One region of the Paenibacillus sp. Y301 genome, then DNA from elsewhere that is predicted to be linked to it. Evidence: riboswitches for the same ligand, from Rfam matches in the RefSeq annotation. Region 1 holds a riboswitch; each other region holds the start of a gene.
The links. Region 1 has a riboswitch for cyclic di-AMP ahead of AC1D69_RS24045 (C40 family peptidase). Riboswitches for the same ligand answer to the same signal wherever they lie in the genome.

Region 1 (4,378 bases):
CGCTATTGATATGAAAGAAGCTCGCCAGTACAATGAGGCATACGAGAAAATGTGTGCGAGTGAAAGAGAACGTGAAGCAGAAATGATGAAGCACAAATGAAGAGATAGAGATCAGAAGTGATTCTTGAAAAGAAACAGGTATCCGCCAATAGGTGGATACCTGTTTTTATTAGATATGGTTATTTTTTTTGAGCTAAGAACTGGGCCACGTTGGCGATTTCTTCATTTTCTAGTTTTCCTTTAAAAGAAGGCATCATGCCTTTCCCTTTACTTACAAGAGCATATGTCTCTTCAGCTGACATGGTGCTACCAATCTTCTGTAAGTTTGGACCTACCCCACCTTGCAGTTGATCCCCGTGGCAACTTATGCAATTTGCTTTAATAGTAGACTCGGCTACAGTAGCATCTAATACAACTTCAGGCATGCTAGGTTTCGCTTCCTCTGCTACTTGCTCTTTACCAGGAAGTGTAAACATAAGTACAATGGCTACAACACAGGCAGTAAAAAAGAAACCGCTCATGATATACTTTTGCATCTTTTTCGTCCTTTCTATGTAAGCTATTAAGCTGATGATTATATTATAGCGGAACTGGAAGCATTTGTGTCAAAAAAGAGAATTAAATTCCAATATTTGTTGCGATAATCAGTAGAATATGTGCTATTTATCATGGTTATCGCAGGTATTACTATAAACCATGCAATAAAATGGTTTGCTCCCATCTGGAGTCATGCGTTCATATGTGTCTGTAATTTCAAACCCTGCCTTTTGGTATGCCTTAATAGCACGTATATTCCAAGTTAAAACTTCTAAGTCAATTTCATCTTGAGGTTTCCGTCGTTGCGCCTCATGCACAATAGATTGAACAACCAAGTTTCCCATTCCCTGTCCACATAATTTAGGATGTAAGCCAATACCAAGCCTTGTCACCCCTTCTAGTGGGAAGAATTGAGTGAAACCACATAACTCTCCATTCAAGTTGATGATAGAGGCATATTGCTCCTTCCGAAGCATTGGATCTCCAAACTCAATATGAAGCTCCTCCATCTGATTCCAGGGCATCCATCCATAAATACTGTAGGGAGGTGGGTAAACCCATTCAGATATAGCACGAGCATGTTCAGTGGTCATAGAAGTTATGATAAATGGTGAGTTAGTCATATTGATTGTTCCTTTCTTTGAATGAAATGAAGGAGTTCATAATAAATATGTACAATGCTGTACGTAATAACTGTTTACTTATCAGCAGGGTGGTTAATGAAGAGTATGGGCAACTTATCATAAGTATATGAATAAATATATGATGACATGTTAGTAGTTTAGTCAGTTGAGAGTTAGGTACAAATGTGACAAATAAAAAAACCTGTAGTTGAGATTAAGGATCTCATCCACAGGTCGGGTTGTAGAAAAACTATTTGTCTGTAGCAACAGACTCATACGTAGTATTACTCATAATTCTTTTGGCACCAACATAGCGGTTGACATAATAGGATTCACTGAGTGAGTTAATGATAACACCATTGGATGAAGAGGCATGTGCAAACTTACCATTACCAACATAGATTCCAACGTGTGAAACACCTTTGCCACTTGTATTAAAGAAAACTAAATCGCCTTCTCTTAAATCGCTACGACTAACGGCAGTTCCCATACTGAATTGAGATCCGGATTGGTGAGGTAAATCAATACCTAGTTTATTGAATATGTACAATGTGAATCCAGAACAGTCGAATCCATTAGTGTTAACTCCGCCGCCCTTATATGCAGAACCAATTGTTGGTTTGATAGCCTCATCTAGTGTAGAATCCGCGAAAGCGCTACCAGTTCCAATTGAAAATAATAATGTTAATCCTAATACTGTAGTTGTTAATTTCTTCTTCAAAAAAGTTAACTCCTTCCGGTGCCTGCGAGGTTAGCTTAAGGATTCGGTTGAAGGTTCCCTATGATCCCTCTGCTGCAAGATCAATTCACCCAAGACTGGTTCCCCCACTTCCCATAATTGGGAATTCGGCAGATATAATTAACATTAAATGATTACAAAACTTATTACAAAGTTGTTACTAAAAACTTACTGGATTTATTGTAACAAAGGAATGGGAGTTTGGCAATTGTTTCTGTAAACTTTGATGGAATTTATCTAACATTTTACAAAATAAAGGTAGATTACTAGAATACGTGTCCTTAATTGTTTAATTATGGTATTTAGTGGGCGGGGATTATGTGTTGGAAATTAAACTGACTCTTAACTATAAAAAAACATTTTGGTTAATCGTCAACTTTTTCTGACTTCGTACGTCTTAGTATATAAGAAACCCTTAGAGAGACTTCAGCTCATCTAAGGGTCCTAATAATTTATCACATTATATTTAGTTATAAGCTGCAGCTTGATATTTAGAAGTACTCATTACTCTTTTTGCGCCAACATAACGTTTAGAATAGTAGCTTTCTGAAAGTGAACTAACAATTACCCCATGTGAAGAAGAGGCATGTGCAAATTTTCCACTACCTACAAATATCCCGACGTGAGATACACCTTTTCCTGAAGTGTTAAAGAACACCAGGTCGCCAGGTCTCATTTGGCTTTTCGATACAGCGGTACCTGTGTGGTACTGAGAAACAGACTGACGTGGCAAAGTCACGCCTAATTTTAAGAATACATAACGAGTAAAGCCAGAACAATCAAATCCATTTGCGGTTGTTCCACCCGTTTTATATGTAACTCCAATCGTATTGTCAATCACGGAGTCCATCTTTGAATCGGCAAATACGCTACCCGTTCCTATCGTCAATGCAAGAGCCACGCTCAAGGCTGTAGCGACTACATTCTTCTTCAAATCATTGTTCCCCTTCCAATGCCTACGAGGTTAGCTTAAGGGTTCGGTAGAAGGTCTCCTATGATCCCTCTGTTTCGAGATCAATTCACCCATAAAATGGTTCCCCCGTTTCCTGGTGCTTAGGAATTTGGCTGTTTCGTGCACCTGAAAGTGACAAACTACGATGATAAATTTCAGAGGTCGTAATAAAGATTACAAAGTTGTTACTAAATGAGTTTAACAGAGGTTTTACACTTTGGCAAACCTAAACCACACAATAGGACAAGAAGAAACCCACCTTTTTCATCCAAAAAAGGTGGGTTTCTTCTTGTATCAGGGGGCTAAAGATATAATATGCAAATATATATTTATTTTTTTATAAGCTTGGTTGCCCACAAATTATACTGTGAGGTGATGTTCCACATTTTAAATAGACAAGATATTACTGGATATGTTTGTTGCAGAATGAGCGCGAGTATTCCCGTCCAAAAAAGAGAAAAGCCAGTGAATAAGCAAAAGAGAAGTAGATTTAGTCCTCCCAGGAGAAGAGAGATTCCAATCACGGCCAGGACATGTCGTAAACATATCCATATAGATGAGAAGATAGAGACATCTCCAGTTGAGCCAAATTGCATGTACAATACAATCTGGTGGATGATATAGCCGTATATGTACCACCCAACTAACCAGGGGATAGCTTCAGTTAATATACCAGGGGACATAAGTCCGGTCATAGCCATGGAATACAGTTTCGGTACTAACCAATAGGCAGGAATGAGAACTAATACTGTTTCAATCCAATAGAATAACATGACAGGTTTCCAATGACGCTTCATGCCTTGAAAGAAGAAAGCACCCATTTCTCCCTTACGTTCTTGGTGGAGACCGTAAAATATACCAGAATGAATAAAAGGAGTAAGAACCATTCGTAATAGTAGCATTCCTAACAGAATCCAGAGATAGTTATGAACCGTGTGGCTATGGGCAAGGCCCATCTGTCCTTCGACATAGAATAAGATCTGACTTAATTCATTGGGGGGTGGATCAGGATAGCGTTGAAGTAGCGGTACTACCGCCGAATTCACCAAACGGTATAGAAAGTATCCGAATAGCAAGTGGTACAGAAATAGAATGATGACGACGTAGAATTGATTTTTTAGACCTTTCCAACCATGGGCGATATTGCTCCTCACCGTCTCTCACCTCACCAGGATAGACTTCCAAGCAGTGTTTCCACTAACTTGGTGACACTAATATTCCAGCGGGATACCTTCTTGACGTCGAGATCCGCCTTTAAATAGTTGTTGATATATTTGTTCTCTAACACAAGTGTATATTGAGGATCAATCATGGCCCAGGATAGGGGCGACTTGTATTGGAGCTTAAATTGAGCGATATCTCCATTTCCCTTCCATACTTTCTTGAGGGTATGACCATCTGCAAATGTAAAAAGGATGGGGATATTAGGATAATTACCATCTTGTCGACTAACGGTCACATTTGAATCGTATATGGTTCCTGAACTACTCTCCTTTTTCTGTACGGTGATGTCATCTATGGCGAAGT
Region 2 (4,378 bases), on a different contig from region 1:
CTACAGAGCGGTAGAGTAGACTTTGTTATCTCAGGAATGACACCAACAGAAGAACGTCGTAGAAGCATCGATTTCTCTGATAACTATTATAAAGCGCAACAGGTTATGATCGTTAGAGCAGAAGATAAAGATAAATATCCAACCATGAAGGATTTTGAGAACGAGAAAATTAGTGTCCAAAAGGGTTCCATTCAAGAAGGAATTGGCCAAAGCATTCCAGGTGCACAACTGACTTCTTTGGATAAAATCCCAGATATCATATTACAGCTTCAGACGAAACGTGTTAATGCTGTTATTGTAGAAGACACGGTAGCTCAAGGTTATCTTGACTCAGAGATGGTTCTATCCGAAGCTGTCCCAGATAATTCTGAGTCCCAAGCAGCCATTGGTATTAAGAAGGGGAATGTTGAGCTTCTGAATGCCGTTAATGAATCGCTTGCTCGCATGAAGAGTGAAGGTGCTATTGATGAAATGGTTAAAGAAGCAAGTCTATTAGCAGCAGGTAACGCGGATCTGAAAGAGGATTCAGGAAATATTTTTACTACGGCTTGGGAATATCGTAGCTACTATGCAAAAGGGATCGGATATACCCTCTTATTATCCGCACTAGGAGTATTATTTGGTTTCATTATTGGATTATTCATTTCTTTATTACGGATGACAAATATTCGAATTGTGAAGTGGTTAGGAACAGCATATGTAGAGATATTGCGTGGTACTCCTATGCTTGTGCAGCTCATGATCATCCATTACGGACTAGCTTTAACGTTAGGGATTAACTTTTCACCGCTACAGTCCGGTATTATCACATTATCCATCAATAGTTCTGCTTATCTAGCTGAGATATTTAGAGCAGGGATTCAAGGTGTGGATCGAGGACAGATGGAAGCTGCTCGGTCACTTGGAATGCGACGTGGAACGGCGATGCGTCATATTATTTTGCCTCAAGCATTTAAAGCTGTTCTTCCAGCGATCGGTAACGAATTCATTACCATTATTAAAGAATCATCGATCATCTCGGTTATTGGGATGGTAGATATTATGTACCAAGCAGGTGTAGTTAAGAACATAACGTATCAAGGTCTTAGCCCATTCATTATTGCTGCGGCCATTTATTTTGTACTGACATTTACTTTATCTAAGATTCTGAATCGCGTTGAAAGGAAGTTGAGTGCTAGTGATAACCGTTAAAGATCTTCATAAATCATATGGAAAAGTAGACATTCTCAAGGGGATCGATTTGTTCGTCAATAAAGGTGAAGTCGTCGTTGTCATTGGTCCTTCTGGTTCTGGTAAAAGTACCTTACTTCGTTGTCTAAATCTACTTGAGCAACCGACATCTGGTGAGATTCTGTTCGAAGGGGAGTCTATTACGGCTCCGAATCATGATATCAATGCAACGCGTGAAAAAATGGGAATGGTGTTCCAGAACTTTAACCTTTTTCCACATAAAACCGTGGGCCAAAATATTACGATAGCCCCACTTACGGTTAAAAAGCAGTCTGCAGCTGAAGCTGATCTCATTTCTGAGAACCTTTTGCAAACCGTCGGCTTGTCGGACAAAAAGGATGTATACCCTAATCAACTATCAGGTGGACAGAAACAGCGTATAGCGATTGCACGCGCACTGGCGATGCAACCTCACGTCATGTTGTTTGATGAGCCAACTTCGGCACTAGATCCTGAAATGGTAGGCGAGGTTCTCGAAGTTATGAAGAAACTTGCCTTCGAAGGCATGACGATGGTCATTGTGACCCATGAAATGGGATTCGCACGTGAAGTTGGGGATCGGATTCTATTCATAGACGAAGGTCGCATTTCGGAGCAGGGTTCACCTGAAGAGGTATTTGGTAATCCTAAGAACATACGTACCAAGGAATTTCTTAGTAAAGTATTGTAAAGTAGACTTGAACTAAACTCATGAATTAAAGTGTAATTAAGCAGGCGTAAAAGTGACATATTAGTCATTATTACGTCTGTTTTTTTGTGCGAAAAAGTCGCGATTCTCTGTTGTTAAAGTACTGTTGTCAATTATTACATATTTTCTGGTTACAAAATTGTGATATATTTGTTGAGCCAAAACTTTCAAAGAGAAAGTGTGGGGGATGTAATAGGCGTGTACAAGAACAACGGGTAACCGTTCTTCGCACCTTGGGGTGAATCGCACAAGTTCGTGTGCGTAGGGTTGACTCCCAATCCGAATCCGACAGCTAACTTCGCAGGCATTAAAAACAAGGAGGAACATAACACAATGAAATTCAGAAAAATGAAAATGATAGTAGCGGCGATGGGTGTCGCATTGGTCGTTCAAAATACACCGATTCATGCTGATGCTGTACATATCACCAAAGACGGAGATACGTTCTACAAACTATCTCAACAATATGGTGTAAATCTTGATAAGTTGATCAATGCCAATCCGAATGTGAAAGCAAACAATATCCATGTTGGAATGAAATTAAACATACCAACGGTGCAGAACACAGCATCCGCTGCTCCTGTGAAATCGGCAGATTCTAACCTAGTCGTATCTTCAGATCAGAAAGTAGTAGAAGCTTGGGGTAAAACCTTTAGCTATAGTAAAACAGTTCAGGTCAAAGCTACAGCATACTCAGCTGCTGCAAGTGAAAATGGGAAATGGGGAGCCGTTGATTATTTCGGAAATCCTCTTAAACTAGGTACGATTGCAGTAGATCCTAATGTTATTCCTATGGGAACGAAAGTATTAGTTACTGGACATAATCATAGTAATCTTCCTAACGATGCCTTTATTGCTACAGCAACCGACGCAGGTTCTGCTATCAAGGGTAATCGAATTGATATATTTATTCCTGGAAGCCAGAAAAGCGTAAGTTCATTCGGGTTTCAACAAATTAAATTGTATGTAATTAAATAGAATGTTTTAGAGATTAAGATAAGAAAGAGACCGAGAACCAGAAATATGGGTTCTCGGTCTTTTTTTTTATCTGGATTACTAACATGGTAAAAGGGAGATAGAGTTATCCTTTCACTAGTATAATCCGAAAAATTTAAATTTTTCATCATGCTTTGGACATATGTTGGGAGAAAGAGAATATGAATATACAATCATATTTTTATAGAGGATAGAAATACATTAACTAGTTAGGAGAAATAATCGATGGAGTTCGAACTAGGGAGCATTTTGAAACTAGTGAAACGTAGGTTGCTGTTTATCATTGTGTTGTGTATTACTGCGATGGGACTCGCCAGTTTCGTCAGCTATTATGTGTTGAAACCGAAATACGAGGCAACAGCGTCTATTCTTATTCAGGGGGACAGGCAAGAGAAAGCAATTAATGACATCATGGCAGGACAAAAGCTGGTAACAACTTACGGGGAGATCATCCGAAGCAGTAGGATAGCGGAAGAAGTCGTTAGAAGGCTCGAATTAAAGATGACACCGGAAAAACTGCTCGAACATGTCAAGACAAGAACCAATAGTGAGTCACTGTTAACAACCGTTATTGTGACGGACTCGAACGCACAACAGGCAACGGATATCGCGAATGGTTTCGGGGAGGCATTCAACGGGAATATACAATCCATTATGGGGGTAGAGAATGTTGTACTTCTCGACCGGGCGAAGGTTCCTACCGAGGCTATATCGCCTAAGCCACTATTCAATTTGGTGGTCGCATTTGGACTAGCGCTGATTGCCGGGATCGCCATTTCTATTTTAAAGGAATTGATGGATAAGACCGTGAACAGCGCCAAAGACATTCAGCTTGATCTGCAACTTCCTCTTCTAGGTACGGTGGGTAAATTGAAGTTACGTAAACGGCGGGTACGGACGAAAGCTAAATCAGTTGAAGGAGTTATTAGACATGAAGAAGAGAGTGCCAAAGCTATATTGCCTGGAACAACCGAAATCAGCTAATGCATCTATTTTTCGAACTATTCGATCCAATATTCGCTATACCCGAGTAGGTGGAGAAATTCGGTCGTTATTAGTCACAAGCTCTCTTCCAGAGGAAGGGAAGTCGACATTGGCCATGAACCTAGCTATATCGATGGCAGAGACCGGTAGGTCTGTGTTACTGATGGATGGGGACCTGCGTACGCCAACCGTACATAAGGCATTTGATCTTCCCAATTCGGTTGGGTTGAGCAGCATTCTGGTTGATCAAACTCGGCTGGAAGATTGCATTCATTCTATAAAATATTCAAGGGGACTTTCTGTGCTGACTTCTGGGCCTATCTCACCAGATCCGGCTGAATTACTGGGCTCCGAGGGGATGAAGGATTTATTTGCGGAGCTGAGCGAGCGGTGGGATACAATCGTCATCGACTCTTCATCTGTGCTAATCCCATTCTCGGATGCACTGACTTTGGCCAGGATGGCTGAGGGGGTACTGCT
Region 3 (4,378 bases), on a different contig from region 1:
CTGAAGTTACTATTATTCCGATTGGAACGCAGACGACAAGCCTAAGTGCTTACGTTGCGGATATGCAACGGGTTCTAAAGGAACAGCAAGGTATAACGTATGAACTAACATCCATGAGTACAATTATTGAGGGGCCTCTTGAATTAGTATGGAAAGCTATAGCTACATTACATGAATCTCCATTCCTAGCGGGAGCAGAGCGGGTCTCAACTTCGGTGAAATTGGATGATCGTCGTGATAAATTTTCTTCTAGTGCACAGAAATTACAGTCTGTTCAGGATAAGTTAAAGTAGGATCTATCTACCAGAGCATATAATGTGAATTAGCGGTACAATAATCATTGTGTAAAGGCAAGTTAGGTTCTTAGGCTGGTGTAGCTCAGGGGTAGAGCAACGCACTCGTAACGCGTAGGCCGGGGGTTCAATTCCCTTCACCAGCATTTTTGAGAAGGCTTACGGGGCGCGGTTTTCCGGTTGTGCGGAGATCGCGTTTTATTTATGTCTTTTTATAATGTCCCTATAAGGAGTTTGGAGACTACAGCAATTGGATAAATGAACAACCCTTTTCTGACTAATATTAAACACTCTTTCCCCGCCTCTAGTCCAGTAATTTACTAGTCCACAGACCGGTGTTATTAATTACCTAATATTGTATAATAATGACAACGTAACATCGTGAGACTGAAATGCAGGACTATCAAATGAAGGAGCGATTATTTAATATGGGGATCCATTATAAGCCAATGCTGATTGCAGCATTCGTATTCGTAGGTTTGTTGTCTGGCTGTACGAATAATACCGAAACGATTCAGAGCGGAATTGGTGAAGCAGTAGAAGGGATTAGGGATAAAGTACAAGATACAGCCTTAGATTTGAGTGATGAGTTGAAGAGGAATGGCATTCACCAAGAGATTTCATACACACAAGAGGTGGATAATTCAGTATCGGCACTTCAGGTGGACCATGAGGTAGGTAACATTGTGGTGAAAGGAACTTCTGGTGATAAGATTAACGTGACTGCTACAATTTGGTCTCTAGACAAATCATCCCGTGATGATAAATATCAAGAGATCATGGATCACGCGGAAATTGCTGTCGTTGTAAATGGAGATCAGTTAGAGGTCGTTACACATCCTAAGGGGAATGAGAAGCTTAATATGTGGAAGTGGGCAAAGAAAGAGTATGGATTCTCAAACTTCAGTATTGATTATGTGATAGAGATACCAGATCGGGTTAAAAATTATGACATCTTCAGTGAAGTTGGTGAGATTAATTTAAGTAACCTGAGAGGTGTATATGATGTTCATAATAACGTGGGTTCAGTAAGTATCGAAGGAGCTCACATTGAAGGGAAATCTAGTATAGTATCCGAAACGGGTAGTCTTCAACTGGGTATTGATCAAATGAAAGAAGATAGTAGTCTCAAAGTGAAGACAGAAGTAGGTGCCATTGTTGCGAACCTGGCTGAATCCCTTCAATGTAGTCTGGAGACGAAGACTGAGGTGGGTAGCATCACAGGAGTTTCTAAAGGGAAAAGCGACATCAATGGCGGCGGTCCACTGTTGTCACTAACGTCCTCTGTCGGTTCAATTACGGTGAATTAGGCGTTTAAATCGATATTCATTAAAGGATATATCAATAAAGACATATAAATATATTTACAAAGTCATCCATTTGGATGGCTTTGTTCGTTTTTGAGAATAAGTAATTACAATAATTGCGTAATATTGAGATATAGAGAGCATGAATGAGCAAGGAGTTGATTGTTATTTTTGTAATCGTTACCATCAACCTAGATGCTTCTTATTTCCTTCTAGGTGGGGTTCAAGTCACCTTTACACTCATTTGGAGCGGGTGTATGATTCATAACGAAATATAAATTGTTATTATTTTCAATTCATAATTTCGCTGAATTTCCACTCTATCGTGGGAAGCGGGGGAACCAAATGTAGTCAACTTTTTTCGGTGTGAGAGTCGAAATTAGATGCTACAGGGGTGAATCCTGGTCAAGGCATTTCATGTCTTTACTAGGTAGAGCGACTCTCACCGCTCGAATCCGACAGCTAACCTCGTAAGCTTAAGTCTGAGAGAGGAATGATGAAGCTTGTGATCGCAACTACCGATCATAGGGTACGTATGTTACTCTGTGATTTTTAAATGTGATGGATTGTCAATCAAGTGTGGTAGGAAACGATAATCCGTTATATAAAAGTAATTTGATCCATTGTCTTGAACGCTGAATTCTGTGTAATTCAGAAACGGGGGAACCAATCGGAGATGTCTGCTGCGTAAACGCCGGATATTTCCATGGGGTGAATTTTTCGGTTATGTATCGACATGCCGAGAATAGGGCGACTCTCTCGCCCGAATCCGACAGCTAACTTCGTAAGCGTGCAGGGAGAGGCAGCAAACCGCCTTCTGGCTGGTTCATGACTTTATTTTGTCATGGAATCCTAAAGAAGCTCTGGGAAAGCTACTTTTTCGCTGAGCTTCTTTTTTGTTGTCTTTAAACGTATAGGAGGACCTGATTAATGGAAGATGGAGTCACCTTGGTTATCGCTCCTAATGAGGACGGGCGGAAATTTGTAAACCAATTAATTTATAGTAAAAAGTCATTTGCGGTACTGACGAATAGCCGTACGGAAGAACTGGATTATCTAAAAATGGGTGCAAAACATGTGGTTCGTATTGATACAAGTATGACTAGAAAGTGGATTGTCCCGCAGGTAGCGGTAGGTAGAATCTATATTTTTGAAAGTAGTCTTAACTTAAGTTGTCGCTATCTCCAGATCTGTCGCCCATGGACGACACATGAGATTTACATTATCACTCGATATTCTAGCCCACGTGGAGTTTACAGAGGGATGGGTGCAAACCATGTCATCTATACGAAGAATGGGGACGTTGGATTTCTACTCGATAAATAGCATGAAGATGAATCATCAAAAAATCTACATGAGAGGGGCATTCCCATAATGATGGATGTCTATATGATCATCACGTTAGTAGTTGGATTTGGATTATTGTTATTGTTCACGCATTGGTGCGGAACGTTGGTAGATAGAGGGGGCGGGGAACAATGATCGTTATACTTGCATTGACCTTAGTCATCTTCATTTACCTGATCTATGCATTAATCAATCCAGAGAGATTCTAGTTAACATACCAATTAAGAATTCATCCCTATAAGGAGGATATAAAGTATGGACTTACTGCAAATAGGAATTGTGATTGTCGTACTACTGTTGCTGGTGAAGCCACTGGGTACCTATATGTTTCATGTATTCTCCAATGAACCCAACCGAACGGATAAGATTTTTGGTTCAACGGAAAATGTGATCTACAAACTGATCGGATTAAGAAATCGTAATAGTATGAACTGGAAGAAGTATGTACTAAGTTTTATTGCGACGAATGCGGTATTACTAGTAATTAGTTACGTACTCCTACGTCTTCAAGGATCACTACCAGGGAATCCGAGTGGGAACGAGAATATGGAGGCTTCCCTCGCCTTTAATACGATCATCAGTTTTATGACAAATACCAATCTGCAGCATTATAGCGGCGAGAGTGGTGTGACGTATTTAACACAAATGGCGTTTGTTACGATGATGATGTTTACTTCGGCAGCGTCAGGCTTATCGATTGCGATTGCCTTTATTCGCGGAATTACTCGACGTGGTGAAGGATTAGGTAACTTTTTTCAAGATTTCACCAAAGCCATTATTCGTATCTTCTTACCTCTAGCATTTATCGTTACGATCGTATTAGTCGGTTTAAAAGTACCCCAAACGTTCGATCCAACGGCTGCAGTAACAACGTTTGAAGGTGTGGAACAACAGATAACGATGGGTCCTATCGCTTCATTGGAATCCATTAAACATCTCGGAACGAATGGTGGTGGATTCTTTGGGGCCAACTCGGCACATCCATTTGAGAACCCAAGTCCATTAACCAATGTTATTGAAATATTAAGTATGTGGATGCTTGCTGCTGCACTACCTTATACGTTTGGGCTATTTGCGAAAAACAAGAAGCAAGGATGGGTCATATTCTCAAGCATGATGATTCTATTCTTAATATTCCTTACGCTTAGTTATACGTCAGAGAAAGCTGGGAACCCGGTAATCAATACGTTAGGTATTGAATCTTCTCAAGGAAGTATGGAAGGAAAAGAGGTTCGATTCGGTATTGCACAATCCACACTCTTCTCTACTGTCACGACGGCTGCGACAACGGGATCCGTCAACAATATGCATGATACATTAACACCTCTTGGAGGAATGGCAGCACTTGGTGAAATGATGCTGAATGTCGTCTTTGGAGGTAAAGGTGTCGGGCTGGTTAACATGTTGATGTACGCCATACTAGGTGTCTTT

Region 2: linked by a shared signal. The riboswitch ahead of AC1D69_RS16345 (3D domain-containing protein) and the one ahead of AC1D69_RS24045 (C40 family peptidase) in region 1 are both predicted to bind cyclic di-AMP.
Region 3: linked by a shared signal. The riboswitch ahead of AC1D69_RS09345 (hypothetical protein) and the one ahead of AC1D69_RS24045 (C40 family peptidase) in region 1 are both predicted to bind cyclic di-AMP.

What each region holds. Positions count from the first base shown of each region.
Region 1 covers NZ_JCAIUL010000024.1:15,746-20,123, forward strand. Annotated here, with positions in the region: gene AC1D69_RS24030 (4a-hydroxytetrahydrobiopterin dehydratase) at 1-100, shown strand, start outside; gene AC1D69_RS24035 (c-type cytochrome) at 180-536, opposite strand; gene AC1D69_RS24040 (GNAT family N-acetyltransferase) at 660-1,160, opposite strand; gene AC1D69_RS24045 (C40 family peptidase) at 1,411-1,881, opposite strand; cyclic di-AMP (ydaO/yuaA leader) riboswitch at 1,886-2,022, opposite strand; gene AC1D69_RS24050 (C40 family peptidase) at 2,366-2,833, opposite strand; cyclic di-AMP (ydaO/yuaA leader) riboswitch at 2,838-2,976, opposite strand; gene AC1D69_RS24055 (hypothetical protein) at 3,181-4,005, opposite strand; gene AC1D69_RS24060 (M1 family metallopeptidase) at 4,017-4,378, opposite strand, start outside.
Region 2 covers NZ_JCAIUL010000009.1:84,733-89,110, reverse strand. Annotated here, with positions in the region: gene AC1D69_RS16355 (ABC transporter substrate-binding protein/permease) at 1-1,191, shown strand, start outside; gene AC1D69_RS16350 (amino acid ABC transporter ATP-binding protein) at 1,178-1,900, shown strand; cyclic di-AMP (ydaO/yuaA leader) riboswitch at 2,065-2,240, shown strand; gene AC1D69_RS16345 (3D domain-containing protein) at 2,252-2,896, shown strand; gene AC1D69_RS16340 (YveK family protein) at 3,140-3,898, shown strand; gene AC1D69_RS16335 (CpsD/CapB family tyrosine-protein kinase) at 3,846-4,378, shown strand, end outside.
Region 3 covers NZ_JCAIUL010000004.1:186,368-190,745, forward strand. Annotated here, with positions in the region: gene AC1D69_RS09330 (MTH1187 family thiamine-binding protein) at 1-293, shown strand, start outside; tRNA gene AC1D69_RS09335 (tRNA-Thr) at 368-439, shown strand; gene AC1D69_RS09340 (hypothetical protein) at 686-1,603, shown strand; cyclic di-AMP (ydaO/yuaA leader) riboswitch at 1,896-2,092, shown strand; cyclic di-AMP (ydaO/yuaA leader) riboswitch at 2,224-2,407, shown strand; gene AC1D69_RS09345 (hypothetical protein) at 2,531-2,926, shown strand; gene kdpF (K(+)-transporting ATPase subunit F) at 3,079-3,156, shown strand; gene kdpA (potassium-transporting ATPase subunit KdpA) at 3,203-4,378, shown strand, end outside.